One region of the Micromonospora sp. NPDC050795 genome, then DNA from elsewhere that is predicted to be linked to it. Evidence: riboswitches for the same ligand, from Rfam matches in the RefSeq annotation. Region 1 holds a riboswitch; the other holds the start of a gene.
The links. Region 1 has a riboswitch for S-adenosylmethionine ahead of thrC (threonine synthase). Riboswitches for the same ligand answer to the same signal wherever they lie in the genome.
Positions count from the first base shown of each region.

Region 2: linked by a shared signal. The riboswitch ahead of ACIBEF_RS24070 (ABC transporter substrate-binding protein) and the one ahead of thrC (threonine synthase) in region 1 are both predicted to bind S-adenosylmethionine.

Region 1 is NZ_JBITGE010000003.1:17,957-26,036, reverse strand. Features, by position in the region: gene ACIBEF_RS03740 (metalloregulator ArsR/SmtB family transcription factor) at 1-180, opposite strand, end outside; gene ACIBEF_RS03735 (DMT family transporter) at 272-1,234, shown strand; SAM riboswitch class I at 1,303-1,438, shown strand; gene thrC (threonine synthase) at 1,449-2,735, shown strand; gene ACIBEF_RS03725 (GNAT family N-acetyltransferase) at 3,001-4,020, shown strand; gene paaN (phenylacetic acid degradation protein PaaN) at 4,121-5,794, shown strand; gene ACIBEF_RS03715 (GNAT family N-acetyltransferase) at 5,969-6,499, opposite strand; gene ACIBEF_RS03710 (cold-shock protein) at 6,825-7,028, shown strand; gene ACIBEF_RS03705 (hypothetical protein) at 7,124-8,080, shown strand, end outside.
Region 2 is NZ_JBITGE010000030.1:19,385-27,464, reverse strand. Features, by position in the region: gene ACIBEF_RS24095 (DUF664 domain-containing protein) at 1-121, opposite strand, end outside; gene ACIBEF_RS24090 (2'-5' RNA ligase family protein) at 349-864, shown strand; gene ACIBEF_RS24085 (hypothetical protein) at 1,074-1,259, shown strand; gene corA (magnesium/cobalt transporter CorA) at 1,276-2,409, opposite strand; gene ACIBEF_RS24075 (amino acid transporter) at 2,716-4,524, shown strand; SAM riboswitch class IV at 4,611-4,722, shown strand; gene ACIBEF_RS24070 (ABC transporter substrate-binding protein) at 4,996-5,862, shown strand; gene ACIBEF_RS24065 (amino acid ABC transporter permease) at 5,902-6,675, shown strand; gene ACIBEF_RS24060 (amino acid ABC transporter ATP-binding protein) at 6,672-7,418, shown strand; gene ACIBEF_RS24055 (Na+/H+ antiporter) at 7,427-8,080, opposite strand, start outside.

The DNA of each region.
Region 1 (8,080 bases):
GCGCAGCACCTTGAGGTGGTGGCTGCGGGTCGCCTTGGAGACGCCGAAGTCGAAACTGCCGCACGCGGACTCGCCGCCCTCGGCGAGCGCCCGGACGATCTGCAGCCGCACGTCGTCGGCGAGTGCGGCCAGCACGTTGGTGACCGGTACGGCGGTCAGGTCGGGTTCGTGCGGCTCCATGTGACCAGTGTAACCCTTGTTCGACAACCATCGAACGACGCCCTATGGTCAGTGTCGTTGGTTCGACGATACTCGAACATTGGAGTTGCCGATGCGATCCCGCGCAACCGCGTACCCACTGGTCGCCGTGCTCGGCTGGGGCGTGATGTTCCCGATCCTGGCCAGCGCGCTTCACCGGGTCGACCCGCTCAACCTGACCACCGCGCGCTACCTGCTGGCCGCCGTCGTCCTGGTCGCCATCCTGCTGCTCCGCGAGGGTGCCGGCGCGCTCCGCCACGGAGGCCGGGCGCTGGAGGTGGTGGTGCTCGGAGTGGTCGGCTTCGCGGGCTTCAACCTGCTCACCAACCTGGCGCTCGAACACGCCGCCCCGCAGCAGATCTCCCTCTTCGTGGCCACGACCCCGGTGATCACCCAGCTGGTCCGCTGGGCTCGCGACGGCGTACGCCCGAAGCCGCTCCTGCTGGCCCTCTCCCTGGTGGCGCTCCTCGGCGTCGGTCTGGTGATCACGCGCGGGAGCCTGGACGGCCTCGGACAGTTCGGTCTCGGTGGCCTCATGATGATCGGCGCGGTGCTGGGTTGGGGCATCTACACCCACGGCGCCAGCCGGTTCGGCGAGTGGTCGCCGCTGCGCTTCACCACACTGACCGCGCTCGCCGGCACGGCCGCCATGCTCGTCCTGAGCATTGGCGCCGACGCCGTCGGCTGGCAGCACGCGCCGGCCGCCGCCGACCTCGTGGCGGTCGCCCCGCAACTGGCGTACGCCGTGCTGGTGGGCGCCGTGATCGCGGTCCTGGCCTGGAACACCGGCGTGCAGCGACTCGGTGCCGCCAACGCCGCGCTGTTCATGAACCTGGTCCCGGTGACCACCTTCGCGGTGCAGATCGCCCGCGGCTACCGCCCGGAGCCCGTCGAGCTGGTCGGGGCCTCCATCACGATCGCCGCCCTGATCGCCGCGAACCTCGCCGCCCGGCCCCGGGCCACGTCGCTGCCCCGGCCGAGCGCGGTGACGGACCCGATCGCGGTGACCGACCCCGTCGCGGTGAGTTTCCGCTGACCCAATACCTGGGATCAGTGGTAGCAGGGGCCGACAGCGTTGTCCTAGACTCGACGGCACAACTGAATACCTCATCCAGAGGGGCTGAGGGATACGGCCCGACGACGCCCCGGCAACCACCCCGCGCGCTCACCGCTGAGCGACCCGCGGGGCAGGTGCCAATTCCGTCCCCGCCGCACCGTGCGATGCGGGGAAAGATGAGAGGACTCTCGACATGACGTCGACGCTCGTCGCCTCCGGCATCGACACCGCTGCCAGCCCCGCCCGCGCCCTGGTCTGCCGTGCCTGCTCGGCCCGCTACCCGCTCGCCGCCCAGCACGCCTGTTACGAGTGTTTCGGCCCGCTGGAAGTCGACTACGACACCGCCGCGCTGGCCACCGTCACCCGCGAGCAGATCGAGGCCGGCCCGAACAACATCTGGCGGTACGCCGCCCTGCTTCCCGCCGGTCAGGACCCGGCCACCCGGGTGACCCTCGACCCGGGCCTGACCCCACTGGTGGCGGCCCCGCACCTCGCCGCCGAGCTGGGCATCACCGCGCCGCTCTGGGTCAAGGACGACAGCGCCAACCCCACCCACTCGTTCAAGGACCGGGTCGTCTCGGTGGCGCTCACCGCCGCCAAGGCCCTCGGCTTCAGCCGGTTCGCCTGCGCGTCAACGGGCAACCTGGCCAACTCGGTGGCCGCCCACGCCGCCCGCGCCGGGGTGCCCTCGGTGGTCTTCATCCCCAGCGACCTGGAACAGGGCAAGGTCATCAACACCGCCGTCTACGGCGGCGAGCTGGTCGCCATCGACGGCTCGTACGACGACGTCAACCGGCTCTGCGGTGAGCTGGTGGAGACCGACGAGTTCGAGGACACCGCGTTCGTCAACGTGAACGTCCGGCCGTACTACGCGGAGGGCTCCAAGACCCTCGGCTACGAGGTGGCCGAGCAGCTCGGCTGGCGGATCCCGGCGCAGGTGGTCATCCCGATGGCCAGCGGCGAGCTGCTCACCAAGATTGACAAGGCGTTCTCCGAGCTGGTGGAGATCGGCCTGGTCGAGGCGCCCGCCGACGGCTGGAAGGTCTTCGGGGCGCAGTCCGCCGGCTGCAACCCGATCGCCGTCGCACTGCACGGCGAGACCGACACGATCGTCCCGGTCAAGCCCACCGGCATCGCCAAGTCACTCAACATCGGCGACCCGGCGGCCGGCCTCTACGCCCTGGAGGCGGTCCGCCGCACCGGCGGCTGGATGGAGTACGTCGACGACGACGAGATCCGCGCGGGCATCCGCGATCTGGCCCGTACCACCGGGGTCTTCGCGGAAACCGCCGGTGGGGTCACCGTGGCGGTGCTGCGCAAGCTGGTCGAGTCCGGTCGGCTCGACCCGACGGCCGAGACCGTCGTGTTCAACACCGGCGAGGGTCTGAAGACCATCGACGCGGTGGCCGGCCAGGTCGGGCCGACCCACCACATCAAGCCCTCGCTGCGCGCCGCCCGCGACGCCGGCCTCCTGGGCTGAACGGCCCGCCCGGCACCCGGGCCGAGTGGATCAATCGGTAACTGGGTTTTCGCTGTGAGTGTGGAAAACCCGCCGCTACGGACTTGACGGCAGGAACCGGACGGCGCAAGATGCTCCGTGCGGGAGGGCATTTCGCCGAAGACTTTTGAAGTTCTTGCGACCCAACGCCGGAGGCGTTGTGCGAGTGTCCCTCCCGACCACGTTCGATCGGGCCAGCGAGTAATTCGCTGGCCCGATCGCTTTTGTACGGTGCAGGCTCACCGGCATGAGCATCACCATCGCGTCGTTCGACGGCGCCGACCGGACGTCGGTCGACGAGGCGTACCGGATCGGGTCGGCGGCCAACGACGCCGATCTGCCGGACTTCCCGCCCTCCTGCCGTCGCCGCTTCGACGCGCTGTTCCACACGCCGATGCCCGGTACCCGGTCGCTCTGGGCGCTGGCCCGTCTGGACGGCGTGCCGGCCGGCTACCTCCAACTGGACCTGCCGCAGCTCGACAACACCGACAACGCCACCGCCGAGCTGGTGGTGCATCCGCAGCTGCGGCGGCGGGGCGTGGGCCGGGCCCTGCACGAGTACGGGCTGCGCCTGCTCCGCGAGCACGGCCGCAAGCGGGTGGTGGCGATGACCGTCTCCGCGCTGCCCGGCGGGCCGGCCCGAAGCGTGGCCGGTGACGCGTTCGCCGCCGCGACCGGAGCCCAGCCCGCTCTCGCCGAGGTCCGCCGACGGCTCGACGTCGGCGACATCGACCGGGTCGCGTTGCGGGCGGCGCTCGCCGAGGCACAACCCCGAGCCAAGGGCTATCACTCGGTCTGCTGGCAGGGCTCCACCCCGCAGGAGTACGTCGGCGACATCGCCTACCTGGACGGCCGGTTGCTGATGGACGCGCCCATGGGCGACGTGCAGTGGGAACCGGAGCAGGTGGACGCCGAGCGGATCCGCGGCAACGAACGGGCGCTGGACGCCCGGGGCCGGCGGCGCTACCACCTCGGGATGCGACACGAGGCGTCCGGCCGGCTGGTCGCCTGGACCCTGCTGGACGTGGGCGCTGCCGCCGACTGGCACGCGTTCCAGCAGATCACCATCGTCGACCCGGCCCACCGTGGGCACCGGCTCGGCCTCGTCGCCAAGGCGGAGAACCTGCACCACCTGCTGACCCACGAGCCGGCGGTACAGGTGATCGACACTTTCAACGCGGCCAGCAACAGCTACATGGTGTCGATCAACGAACAGCTCGGCTTCCGCCCGGTGGACCGGTGGACCGACTGGCAGCTCACCCTCTGACGGGTATCGGCGCTACTGCTCGCGGACGTGACTCAGGCATGGACCGCTGCCGGGCATTCGCGCTACTGCTCCCGGACGTGACTCAGGCATGATGGCGGGCATGACGGAGACCCCGCATCCCCTGTACGACAGGCACGCCGACACCCTCAACCGTGCGCTGACCGCGATCACGGAGCGGGGCTACTGGTCCGCCTATCCCGAATCCCCCAGCCCCCGGGTGTACGGCGAGACCGCCGCCGCCGACGGTAAGGCCGCCTTCGAGGCGTACCTCGGTGGTGACTTCCCGCTCGACCAGCCCGGCACGGGCGTTCGGGTCGCCACCGAGACGAGCCCGTTCGGGGTGGAGTTGGCGGTGCGTTACCCGCACGCCGGCCCCGGTGATCTGGTCGACGCCGCCTCCGCCGCGCTCCCGGCGTGGCGCGACGCCGGCCCGCAGGCCCGGGTGGGCGTCTGCCTGGAGATCCTCGACCGGCTGCACAAGCACATCTTCGAGCTGGCCAACGCTGTGCAGTTCACCAGCGGGCAGGCGTTCGTGATGGCCTTCCAGGCCGGTGGCGCGCACGCGCTGGACCGGGCGCTGGAGGCGTTGGCGTACGCGTACGCCGAGATGACCCGCCACCCGGGCAGGGCGGGCTGGGAGAAGGCCGCCGGCAAGGGTGACCCGCTGCGGATGACCAAGACGTTCCACGTGGTGCCGCGTGGGGTGGCGCTGGTGATCGGCTGCAACACCTTCCCGACCTGGAACTCGTACCCCGGGCTGTTCGCCTCGCTGGTCACCGGCAACCCGGTGATCGTCAAGCCGCACCCGCGCGCGGTGCTGCCGCTGGCCATCACCGTGAAGTACGCCCGGGAGGTGCTCGCCGAGGCCGGGTTCGACCCGAACCTGATCCTGCTGGCGGCCGAGGCGCCCGGTGAGAAGCTCGCCAGCGATCTGGCCCTGCACCAGGCCATCCGGATCGTCGACTTCACGGGCTCCACCGAGTACGGCGACTGGCTGGAGACGCACGCCCGGCAGGCATCGGTCTACACCGAGAAGGCCGGCCTGAACACCGTCGTCGTCGACTCCACCGACGACTTCGCCGGCATGTGCCGCAACCTGGGGTTCACGCTGACCCTCTACAGCGGGCAGATGTGCACCACCTCACAGAACATCCTCATCCCGGCCGGGGGCATCGAGACCGACCAGGGGCACAAGAGCTTCGACGAGGTGGCCGGCGGGATCGCCGCCGCCGTCGGCAAGCTCACCGCCGACCCGGCCCGGGGTGTGGAGCTGACCGGTGCCATCGTCAACGACGGGGTTCTGGAGCGGCTGGCCGAGGTGACCAAGGTCGGCGAGCCGGTGCTGGAGTCGCGGGCCGTGGCCCACCCGTCGTACCCCGACGCGGTGGTGCGTACGCCGACGATCGTGAAGCTGACCGCGGACGACTCGGAGACGTACGGCCGGGAATGGTTCGGGCCGATCTCGTTCGCCATCGCGACCGACTCGACCACGCACAGCCTGGAGCTGCTGCGCCGGACGGTCGGCGAGAAGGGCGCGCTCACCGCCGGTGTCTACTCGACCGACGAGGCAGTGCTGGACGCAACCGAGGCGGTGGCGGTCGAGGTCGGGGTGCACCTGTCCTGCAACCTCACCGGCGGTGTCTTCGTGAACCAGTCGGCGGCGTTCTCCGACTTCCACGGCAGTGGAGCCAACGCGGCGGCCAACTCGGCGCTGACCGACGGGGCTTACGTGGCGAACCGGTTCCGGATCGTGCAGTCGCGGCGGCATGTTTGATCTTTAGTTGCGGTGGGGGTTTCCGGGGCAGCCCGACCCGCTTCGGGCGGTCAGGCTTGATCCCTGCGCGGGTCGGGCTGCCCCGGAAACCCTGACGTGGACACGGTTGTCGCTTACGCTTCCGGTTTTTTGCAGGGCATCAGGGTGGTTCTGCCCTGGGATGAGTTCCTGGTTTTAGGCTGTTCGGCGCATCTGTAGCTCGGTCAGGGCTGGGATGTTCGGGTGGGGGACCCGTACCCCGGTGTCCTTGAAGCCCAGGCGCTGGTAGGCGCGGTAGGCGCGGTCGTTGCCGACCACCACCTCCAGCAGCAGTTCCGGCCGGCCGCAGGCCCGCGACCAGGCGGCCACCCCGTCGATCAGCTCGCCGAGCAGGCCACTACCGCGCCAGGTCGGCGTGACGTACACGGCGTAGATCACGGTCAGTCCCGGTTCGTTCGGGTGGGTCGTACCACCGGCGTGCCCGACCAGCCGACCGCCCGGGTCGGCGACGAACTGCGCGTTACCGGCACCGGCCGAGGTGTACGCGACCCGGGCGGCGAACTCGTTGTGCGGTCGGGCCGCCGCGTCCGCGAGGGTCTCCAGGAAGGCCAACGGCGCGTCGGCCAGCATCTCCAGGCGCAGCGCCCGCATCCGGGCGGCGTCCTCCGGCCGGACCCGGCGGATCTCCGCGAGCCGCACTGCCGGGGGGCCCATGTCGGTGGTCATGTCCGCATGCCTACCACAGGGCAGGGGCGGCGTTTCACGAGCTGGGCCCGATCGCCGTCATCGCGGGGCCGCCCGGCGACCGTCTTTCCATTTCGCAATGACGCGGGCGAATCCGGCGGCTCGGGAACCCGGCCGATCAGCGCCGTCGGTACGCCTCGGAGTGTGTCTGTTTTGTGGCCGTGCGCGGCCGTCAGTCCTCGTGTAGCGTGCGATTTCGGTCACCTTCTTCAATGGCGGTCGTCGATCGCTTAGTCGGTGGTCCGAGGCGTCCGGCCGTGCCGTGCGCCGAGTCAGGCAACGCCGGGCAGAGTGAGGGAAGTGCACAGTGGCACAGGGCTCCGTGAAGTGGTTCAACGCCGAAAAGGGCTACGGCTTCATCGCCGTCGACGGCGGGCAGGACGTTTTCGTCCACTTCTCCGCGATCGAGATGGACGGTTACAAGGCGCTGGACGACGGTCAGCGGGTCGAGTTCGAGATCACCCAGGGCCAGAAGGGCCCACAGGCAGAGCACGTACGCGTCATTGACTGAGTTTCCTGGCCGATCGGCCCCGTGAGTCGGGGCTGCGGCAGGGGCGCGCACCCGGGAAGATCGTGAACCGTTCCAGCCGATGCTGAGGAGCGTTCATGACCGACCAGCCACCCCCGCACACTCCGTCCTCCGGGTCGGGGGAGCCGGACCCGTCCTCGCCCGCCGGCAGCCCCGGCCACGCCGGCCCGCCGCCCGGCTGGGGGCCCGGCACGTCCCCGGCCGGCCCGGTCTCCGGCCCCGCCGGTCCGCCGCCCGGCTGGGATCCCGCCCAGGGTGCCTGGGGTGCGGCCCCGCCACCGCAGGGCTGGGCGTTCCCGCCCACCGGGGGCTACCCGCCCGGGTCGGGTCCCTACGGCGGCCAGCCGTGGTACCCGGGGCCGCCGGTCGGCTGGTACCCGCCCGGTTACGGGTCCGACCCGAACGACGCCCTGGTCACGCCACCCGGCGCGGGTATCGGCGGCTGGTTCAACCGGTGCGGGGGAGCGCTGCGCCGCGGCTGGCGGCAGTTGGTGCCGATCATGCTGCTCACCCAGGTGCTGCCCGCGGCGGTGCTCTCGGTGGTCTCCCTCGGGCTGGACCCGTCGGCGAAGTGGGCCGCCCAGGCCGGGTCGACGTCGACCCCCGCGCTGCCGGACAATTTCGTCGCCGAACTACTGAGCCTCCTGGTCCTGCTGCTCGGTGGCAGCCTCGTCGTCGGGTTGGTGCAGGCCGTCGGGTGGGCCGCCGGCACCTGGGTGATCACCCAGCAGGCGGCCGGTCAGCCGGCCAGCCTGGAGTCCGCGCTGCGCTACGGCCTGCGTCGGGCACTCGGGCTGTGGGCGTGGACCCTGCTGGTCAGTCTGCTCATCGGCGTCGGTGTCTGCTTCTGCGTGCTGCCGGGCATCTACCTGGCCTTCGCGTTGAGCATGGCCGGCCCGGTCTATCTCTTCGAACGGCACAACCCGATCGGTCGATCGTTCCGGATGTTCCACGACCGACTCGGCCTGCTGCTCGGACGGGTGGCCCTGGTGGCCGGGGCGGTGATCGTCGGCACGCTGATCCCCGGTGGCGTG
Region 2 (8,080 bases), on a different contig from region 1:
CGGGCGAGTGCCCGTAGCCGGTGTTGTCGGGGTCGGCGGCGAGCCCGAACCGACCCGCCCAGTCGCCGCTGACCCAGAGCTGCTCGGCGTCGAGCAGGTCGGCGACGTGGTGGTCCTGCACCCGGGTGAGGTGCCAGACCAGCCAGCCGACCGAGTTGGCCCCGGTCCGGGCTGGTGGCGCAGTTGCTCGGGGCTGAGGCCGTCGACCGCCGCGCGGACGAGGTCGGGCAGCCTGTCGTACGCCTCGGTCAGCAGGTCACTCACGTCCATGGGTACGCCTTCCCGGTCGGTTTCCGAACAGGTACCGCCGGACCAGGGCGCGCAAACCTCGGCCGCTACGGTGATCGAATGGTCGCCGCGGTGGAGTTGTACCTGGACCCGGACGCCACTCGCCGGATCCGGGTGCTCTGGGACGCGCTGGAGGCCGAAGGGGTGCAGAGCATGCGCTCGCTGCTGGAGCAGCGCCACCGTCCGCACGTCTCGCTCATGGTGGCGCCCCGTTTCGACAGGGAGCAGGTCGCCGAGGCGCTACAGGGGACGGTGGTGGCCGCCCCGCTGCGGCTCGACTTCCAGCATGCCGGCCAGTTCGTCGGTCGGGTGCTCTGGCTCGGGCCGGCGCCCACCCCGGAGTTGCTGGCGCACCACCGGCTGGTGCACGACCGGCTCGCCGCCGCCGGCATCGCCCTCGCCGAGCACTACCGGCCGGGGCGGTGGGTGCCGCACTGCACGCTCTCCATGCGGGTGCCGAACACGCTGATGGCCGCCGCGGTGCGCCGCTGTCTGGAGGTGTTGCCGCTGAACGCGACAGTGGTCGGCGCGGCGCTCACCGACCACGCGCGAGGAATCGCCCACCCGCTGCAGTGACCGCACCTCGACCGTCGGGGCGTAATGTCCGGTTTGGCGGGCGACAGTCGGAGACCCGAAAACAAGCGGTGCGGATGCGGCCGGGCGTGGGAAGGTTCGAGTGGCTGACGTACCGGTGGTGGGCTGCTTCCAGGCGGTCCGCCCGGCCGGTGTGGCGCGGGCTCACCCCGCGCCACCCACGGCGGCTTCGACGAGGAGAGGCAGGGCCCATGCAGGCTCAGCGCAGGCCACCGCGCACGGAGCGGAGCCAGACCCGGGAAGACCGGACCGGCGGGGGAATGACCGGGTCGGCCACGCCACTGACGATCTGGGCGGCCGCCGTACTGCTCGGCCGGATCAGTGCCGGCGACGACGACGTCGAGGACGAACGGCACATCCTGCGCGGCATCGAGTGAATCCCGGCCGCGCGGGTCAGAGCCAGCCGCGCCGCTTGAAGATCACATAGAGGGTGCCGCAGACCAGCAGCATCAACAGCAGCGCGAAGAGGTAACCGAAGCGCCAGTTCAGCTCCGGCATGTGGACGAAGTTCATGCCGTACACGGTGCCGATGAGCGTGGGAGCGAAGAGGATCGCCGCCCAGGAGGAGACCTTCTTCAGCTCCTCGTTCTGGCTGTAGCTGGCCGCGGTGAGGCTGCGCATCTCCTCGTTCTGCTGCTGCGAGACGAGGGTGGCGTTGACGGTGAGGATGTTCTGCAACAGGTGCCGGAAACCGTCCACCCGCTCCACCACCTGGGTCAGGTGGTCGGTCACGTCGCGCAGGTAGCGGCGCAGTTCCTCGTCCGCGCTGGCGCTGCCGGCGCCGTCGGCGAGCGCGTCGAGCACGCTGAGCAGCGGGCGGGCCGCCCGCTGGAACTGGATGACCTCGCGGCTGAGCCCGTAGATGCGGCGGCTGGCGTTCGGGTCGCCACCGAACACCTGGGTCTCGATCTCGTCGATGTCGTTCTCCAGTCCGGCCACCACCGGCGCGTACCCGTCGACGACCTGGTCGAGGATCGCGTACAGGACCGCCTCCGGTCCGCGGGCGAGCATCTGCGCCTCGGTCTCCAGCCGCCGCCGCACCGCGGCCAGGTCGGGCGCCTCACCGTGTCGGACGGTGACCACGAAGCCCGGGCCGATGAACAGGTGCAGCTCGGAGAACTCGACCTCCTCCCGGAGGTCGTCGTAGCGGGCGGCGCGCAGCACCACGAACAGGGTGTGCCCGTAGCGCTCCAGCTTGGGCCGCTGGTGGGCGTTGATCGCGTCCTCGACCGCCAGGTCGTGCAGCCGAAACTCCCGGGCCAGCGAGGTGATCTGCTCGATGTCGGGCCGGTACAGCCCGATCCAGGCCATCGCGCCGTCCTGCTCCTGGAGGCAGCGGTACGTCTCGGCGAGGCCGGACGGCGAGGCGAACCGGTGCCCCCGGATGTAGACCGCACTGTCCACCAGGCCGCCGTGGGACGCGGGGGCGGGTGACTCCGTGGGCGGCGGCACACCGACCCTCGTCTCGTACTCGTCGAGTTGGCGGCCGAAGCCCCCACCCGGGCGGAAGCGACGGCCGCCGACCATGCCCTGTCCCCTCCCCCGGTGCCGTCCCGCGACCAGCCCGGGGCGCTGTTTCCCCTCTGTCCCGGGCCCTGAAACCCGCAGTGGCGTCGGCTGGGTTCCGCGCACCGGCGGACGGGGCCGGCCCGCCGGGCGGATACTCACGGTGACCGTGAGCGGGATGACGGGGGACGCGCCGGTGAAGGTCGACAGACGCACCGGCCGGTTGCGAGGGTGGCTGCTCGATGCCGGCTCGGACCAGGCCGTGCAGCACCCGGGGCCGCACGGGCGCCCGCCGGAGCACCGGCACCACCCGTGGTGGAAGGTGATGTGCCTGACCGGGTCGACTACTTCTCCACGCTGGGTTACCAGCCGGGCATCGCGGCGCTGGCCGCCGGGGCGCTCTCACCGGTGGCGACCCTGGTGCTGGTGCTGGTGACACTGCTGGGGGCGCTGCCGGTCTACCGGCGGGTGGCGGTGGAGAGCCCGCACGGTGAGGGCTCCATCGCGATGCTGGTACGCCTGCTCAGCTACTGGCCGGGCAAGTTGCTGGTGCTGGTGCTGCTCGGTTTCGTGGCCACCGACTTCATCATCACCATCACCCTCTCGGCCGCCGACGCGACGGCGCACATCGACGAGAACCCGTTCTGGCCGAGCGGGCTCAAGGGTCACGAGGTACTGGTCACACTGCTGCTGGTGTCGCTGTTGGGCGCGGTGTTCCTCAAGGGATTCACGGAGGCCATCGGGATCGCCGTCGTCCTGGTCGCGGTCTACCTGACGCTGAACGCGGTGGTGGTGGCCGACGCGCTGTGGCGGGTGGCGACGCATCCGAGCGCGGTCGGCGACTGGACCACGATGCTGACCACCGGGCACGGCGATCCGTGGCTGGTGGTCGGGCTGTCGCTGTTGGTCTTTCCGAAGCTGGCGTTGGGTTTGTCCGGCTTCGAGACCGGGGTGGCGGTCATGCCGAGCGTACGGGGTGATCCGCAGGACTCGGAGGCACGACCGCTGGGCCGGATCCGCGGCGCGCGCCGGCTGCTCACCACCGCAGCGGTGATCATGAGCGTCTTCCTGATCACCAGCAGCGTGACGACCACGGTGCTCATCCCGCCGGAGGCCTTCAAGCCGGGCGGTCCGGCGAACGGGCGCGCGTTGGCCTACCTGGCGCACGCCAACCTCGGCGAGGTGTTCGGCACCATCTACGACCTGTCCACGATCGGAATCCTCTGGTTCGCCGGGGCATCGGCGATGGCTGGTCTGCTCAACCTCGTGCCGCGTTACCTGCCCCGTTACGGCATGGCGCCGACCTGGGCGCGAGCCGTCCGGCCGCTGGTGCTGGTCTTCACCGCCGTGGCGTTTCTGATCACGATCGTCTTCAAGGCCAGCGTGGACGCGCAGGGCGGCGCGTACGCCACCGGGGTCCTGGTTCTGATCACCTCGGCCGCGACGGCGGTGACGCTCGCGGCGCGCCGGCAGCGTCAGCGCGGCCGCACCATCGCGTTCGGCGTCATCGCGGTGATCTTCGTCTACACCACGTCGGCGAACGTGGTGGAACGCCCGGACGGTGTCAAGATCGCGGGCTGCTTCATCGGCGGGATCATCCTGGTGTCGGTGCTGTCCCGGCTGATGCGGGCCTACGAGCTGCGCGTCGACCACGTCGAGTTGGACCACACCGCGGCCCGGATGATCGACGAACGCGCCGGACGACGGATCCGCCTCATCGCGCACGAACCCGACCGGCGCGACGAGGCGGAGTACCGCGCCAAGCTGGCGCAGACCATGGCGGACAACGAATTTCCCGACGACAGTGACGTCATCTTCGTCGAGGTCACTGTCACCGACCCGTCCGACTTCGAGACCGAGCTGATGGTCTGCGGCGGGGTGGTCGACGGCCGCTTCCCGGTGCTCAGCCTGGCCAGCTCGTCGGTGCCCACCGCGCTCGCCGCCCTGTTGCTGGAGATCCGCGACCGCAGCCGTCGACGCCCCCACATCTACTTCGAGTGGTCCGAGGGTGGCCCGACCCGCAACTTCCTGCGCTACCTGGCGTTCGGACAGGGCGCCATCGCCTCGGTGACCCGGGAGATCCTGCGCCGCCAGGAGCCCGACCCGCACCGTCGACCGCACGTGCACGCCGGCTGACCTGCGAGCCGGCAGCCCGTCGCGCACAGTGAGCGTGGTCATACCGGCTGGACGATCCACCCGTTCCTGCTGCTAGCCTCGGCGCAGGTCATGAGCGCCAGCGCGAAGCCCCGGCTCGCTGGCCGGCAACCCTCCTCCGCGGTGGGGTGCCCCGGGTGAAGACCAGGCACCGGCAGGACGTCGGCGCAAGCGTGGCCTGGCACCCAGGTCAGCACAGACCCGGGAGAACCATGCGCATCCTCAGCACCGCCCCACCGACCGACGTCGCGGACTCCCGCACCGGTCGACCCTCGCCCGCACTGATCCGGCGACGGCACGTGGACATGATGCGAATGTGCAGCGCCGCCTGTCGTCGCGGCACCGCGCTCTAGCACCCCCTTCCCGAGCTCCTTTCCCACCGGTACGCCCATCGGGCACGCCGTCGGTGGCGCACGTCCGTGCGCGCCGAGACACCACCCTTCGGAGACACCAGTGCGATTCCTTCCTGCCCTGACCCGCGCCGCCGCCCTGGGCGCTGTCACGATCCTTGCCGCCACCGCCCTCACCGCCTGCGGAGACGACAGCTCCTCCGACGCCGACGCCAACCCGTACGGCCTGGCCCAGTCGGGCGTGCTGCGAGCCGGAACGCTGACCGACGCCCCGCCGAACGTGTACCTCGAGGACGGCAAGTTCACCGGCTTCGACAACGACCTGCTGACCGCCGTGGCCGGCAAGCTCTCCCTCAAGGTCGAGTTCGTCGGCACCGACTTCTCCGCGCTGCTCAGCCAGGTCAACAACCGCAAGTTCGACGTGGGCAGCTCCTCGATCACCATCACCGAGGCCCGCAAGAAGACCGTCGACTTCGGCAACGGCTACGACTTCGGCTACTTCGGCCTGGACGTCCCGGCCGGCTCGCCGATCACCGGCTTCGACCAGCTCGCTGGCAAGCGGGTCGTGGTGGTGCAGGGCACCGTCCAGGACGACTACGCCACCGGCAAGCAGCTCAACCCGGTGCGGGTGCCGGACTACAACGGCGCGATCAACCAGCTCAAGGCGGGCACCGCCGACGCCTGGATCGCCCCGGCGGAGATCGGTGAGAAGTCGGCCGCCGACAGCAAGGGCAAGATCACCGTGGCGGCCAAGCAGCTCAGCCCGGCACCGACCGCGTACGCGGTGGCCAAGGGGAACGACAAGCTGCGCGAGGCGCTGAACAAGGCCCTCGACGAGGTCATCGCCGACGGCACCTGGACCCGGTTGCAGGCCCAGTACTACCCGGGCCGGCCGATCCCGGCGGACTTCGCCCCGGGCAGCGGCGCGGTCAAGGTCGCGCCGTCGGCGTCCGCGTCGGCCGCGTCCTGAGCCGGTGACGAGCGAGCGGGGCGGTAGGAGGAGCAACCGATGGATCCGTTGAGCACCCTGTGGGAGACCTTCTTCGACTGGGACGCGATGCGCGAGGCGCTGCCCGAGATGCTGACCGTCGGGTTGCCCAACACGCTGATCCTGGCGGTCTCCGCCGCCCTGCTCGGCTCGGTGCTGGGCCTGTTGCTGGCCGTCGCCGGGATCTCCCGCAGCCGCTGGCTGCGCTGGCCGGCGCGGGTCTACACCGACGTGTTCCGGGGGCTTCCGGCTGCGGCGACGATCCTGCTGATCGGGGTCGGGCTGGCCCCGCTGGGCATGCAGGTGTGGGGGCCGGATCCCTACCCGTTGGGCATTCTGGCGCTGTCGCTCATCGCCGCGGCGTACATCGGTGAGATCTTCCGCTCGGGCATCCAGTCGGTGGAGGCCGCCCAGTTGGAGGGCGCCCGGGCGCTCGGCTTCTCCTGGGCCGACGCGATGCGGCTGGTGATCATTCCGCAGGGCATCCGGCGGGTGCTGCCGGCCTGGGTGAACCAGCTCATCGCGCTGATCAAGGACTCCAGCCTGGTCTACTTCCTCGGCCTGGTGGCCAGCCAGCGGGAGCTGTTCCGGATCGGGCAGGACTACGCGGCCACCACCGGCAACGAGTCGGCGCTGCTGCTGGCGGGGCTCTTCTACCTGGCGTTGACAGTTCCGCTGACGCACGTCGTCAACTGGATCGACAGGCGGCTGCGCAACGGTCGGCCGGCCACCGCGCCTGACGACGAGGACGACGAGCCCCTGTTGCCCACCGCCACCCAGGGAGACCGGCGATGACCACCACCGAAACGACCACCTCGGTCAGCCTCGACGTGCGCGACGTCCACCTCGCCTTCGGGCCGAACCGGGTACTGCGCGGCGTCGACCTGTCGGTGCCTCGGGGCGCGACGGCCTGCGTCATCGGCCCGTCCGGGTCGGGCAAGTCCACCCTGCTGCGCACCATCAACCGGCTGATCGAACCGGACCGGGGCGACGTGCTGCTGGACGGGCGCAGCGTGCTGGGCGACGACCCGGACGCGCTGCGGCAGCGGGTGGGCATGGTGTTCCAGCAGTTCAACCTCTTCCCGCACATGAGCGTGCTGCGCAACGTCACGCTGGCGCTGCGCCGGCTGCGCAAGCTCGACACGGACGAGGCGGAGGCCGTGGCCCGGGCCCAGTTGGAGCTGGTGGGGCTGGCCGGCAAGGCGGATTCCCGGCCGGCGCAACTCTCCGGTGGTCAACAGCAGCGGGTGGCGATCGCCCGCGCGTTGGCGCTGCGCCCCGAGGTGATGCTCTTCGACGAGGCGACGTCGGCGCTCGACCCGGAGCTGGTCAAGGGCGTCCTCGGGGTGATGGCCGACCTGTCCGCCGCCGGCATGACCATGGTGGTGGTGACCCACGAGATGGGCTTCGCCCGGCAGGTCGCCGACACCGTCGCCTTCATGGACCGGGGCGTGGTGCTGGAGGCCGGCCCACCCGAGGCGATCTTCGAAGGGGCCGAGCATCCCCGGCTTCGCCGGTTCCTCGACCAGGTGCTCTGAGCACTCGGTCACTCGTTGGATCCGCGGCCCAGCAGCCGGATCTCCTCGTTGTCCAGCGCGGACTGGAGTTCCTGGAGCACCAGGTCGTCGATCTCCCGGTTGTCGCGCAGTCGGGTGACCTCCCGCCTCTTGTGGGCGAGGACGCCGAGGCGCAGTCGGTGTTCCAACCGGCGATCCTCGGCGGTGTTCCCGCCGCTCTCGTTGAGGTCCTCCAGATGCCTCCGGTACTCGGCCTCCAGCCGGCGCACCGAGTCGTCCTGGGCACCGACCTCCGCGGCGACCTGCGGTAAGGCGGCCAGGCCCACCTCGGTGGCCCGCCGCCGGGCGTTGCGGGCCTCGTCGACGCGTTCCGGGTCGCCGGTGACCCCGGCCCAGCGCACCACCAACGGCAGGGTGGTGCCCTGGAGCAGCATGATCAGCACGATCACCAGCGCGGTGACGAAGATGATCAGGTCGCGTTCGACCACCGGCCGACCGTCGACCATCGCCGTCGGGACGGCCAGGGCGGCGGCGAGCGACACCGCGCCCCGGAAACCGGACCAGCCCGCGACGGTTCCGACCCGCCAGCTCGACGGCCCCTGGCTCGGGTCCATGATGCGGCGACGCCGCAGCCTCGCGATCTGTGCGGTGAGGTAGACGAAGAGCAGCCGGGTGCCGATCAC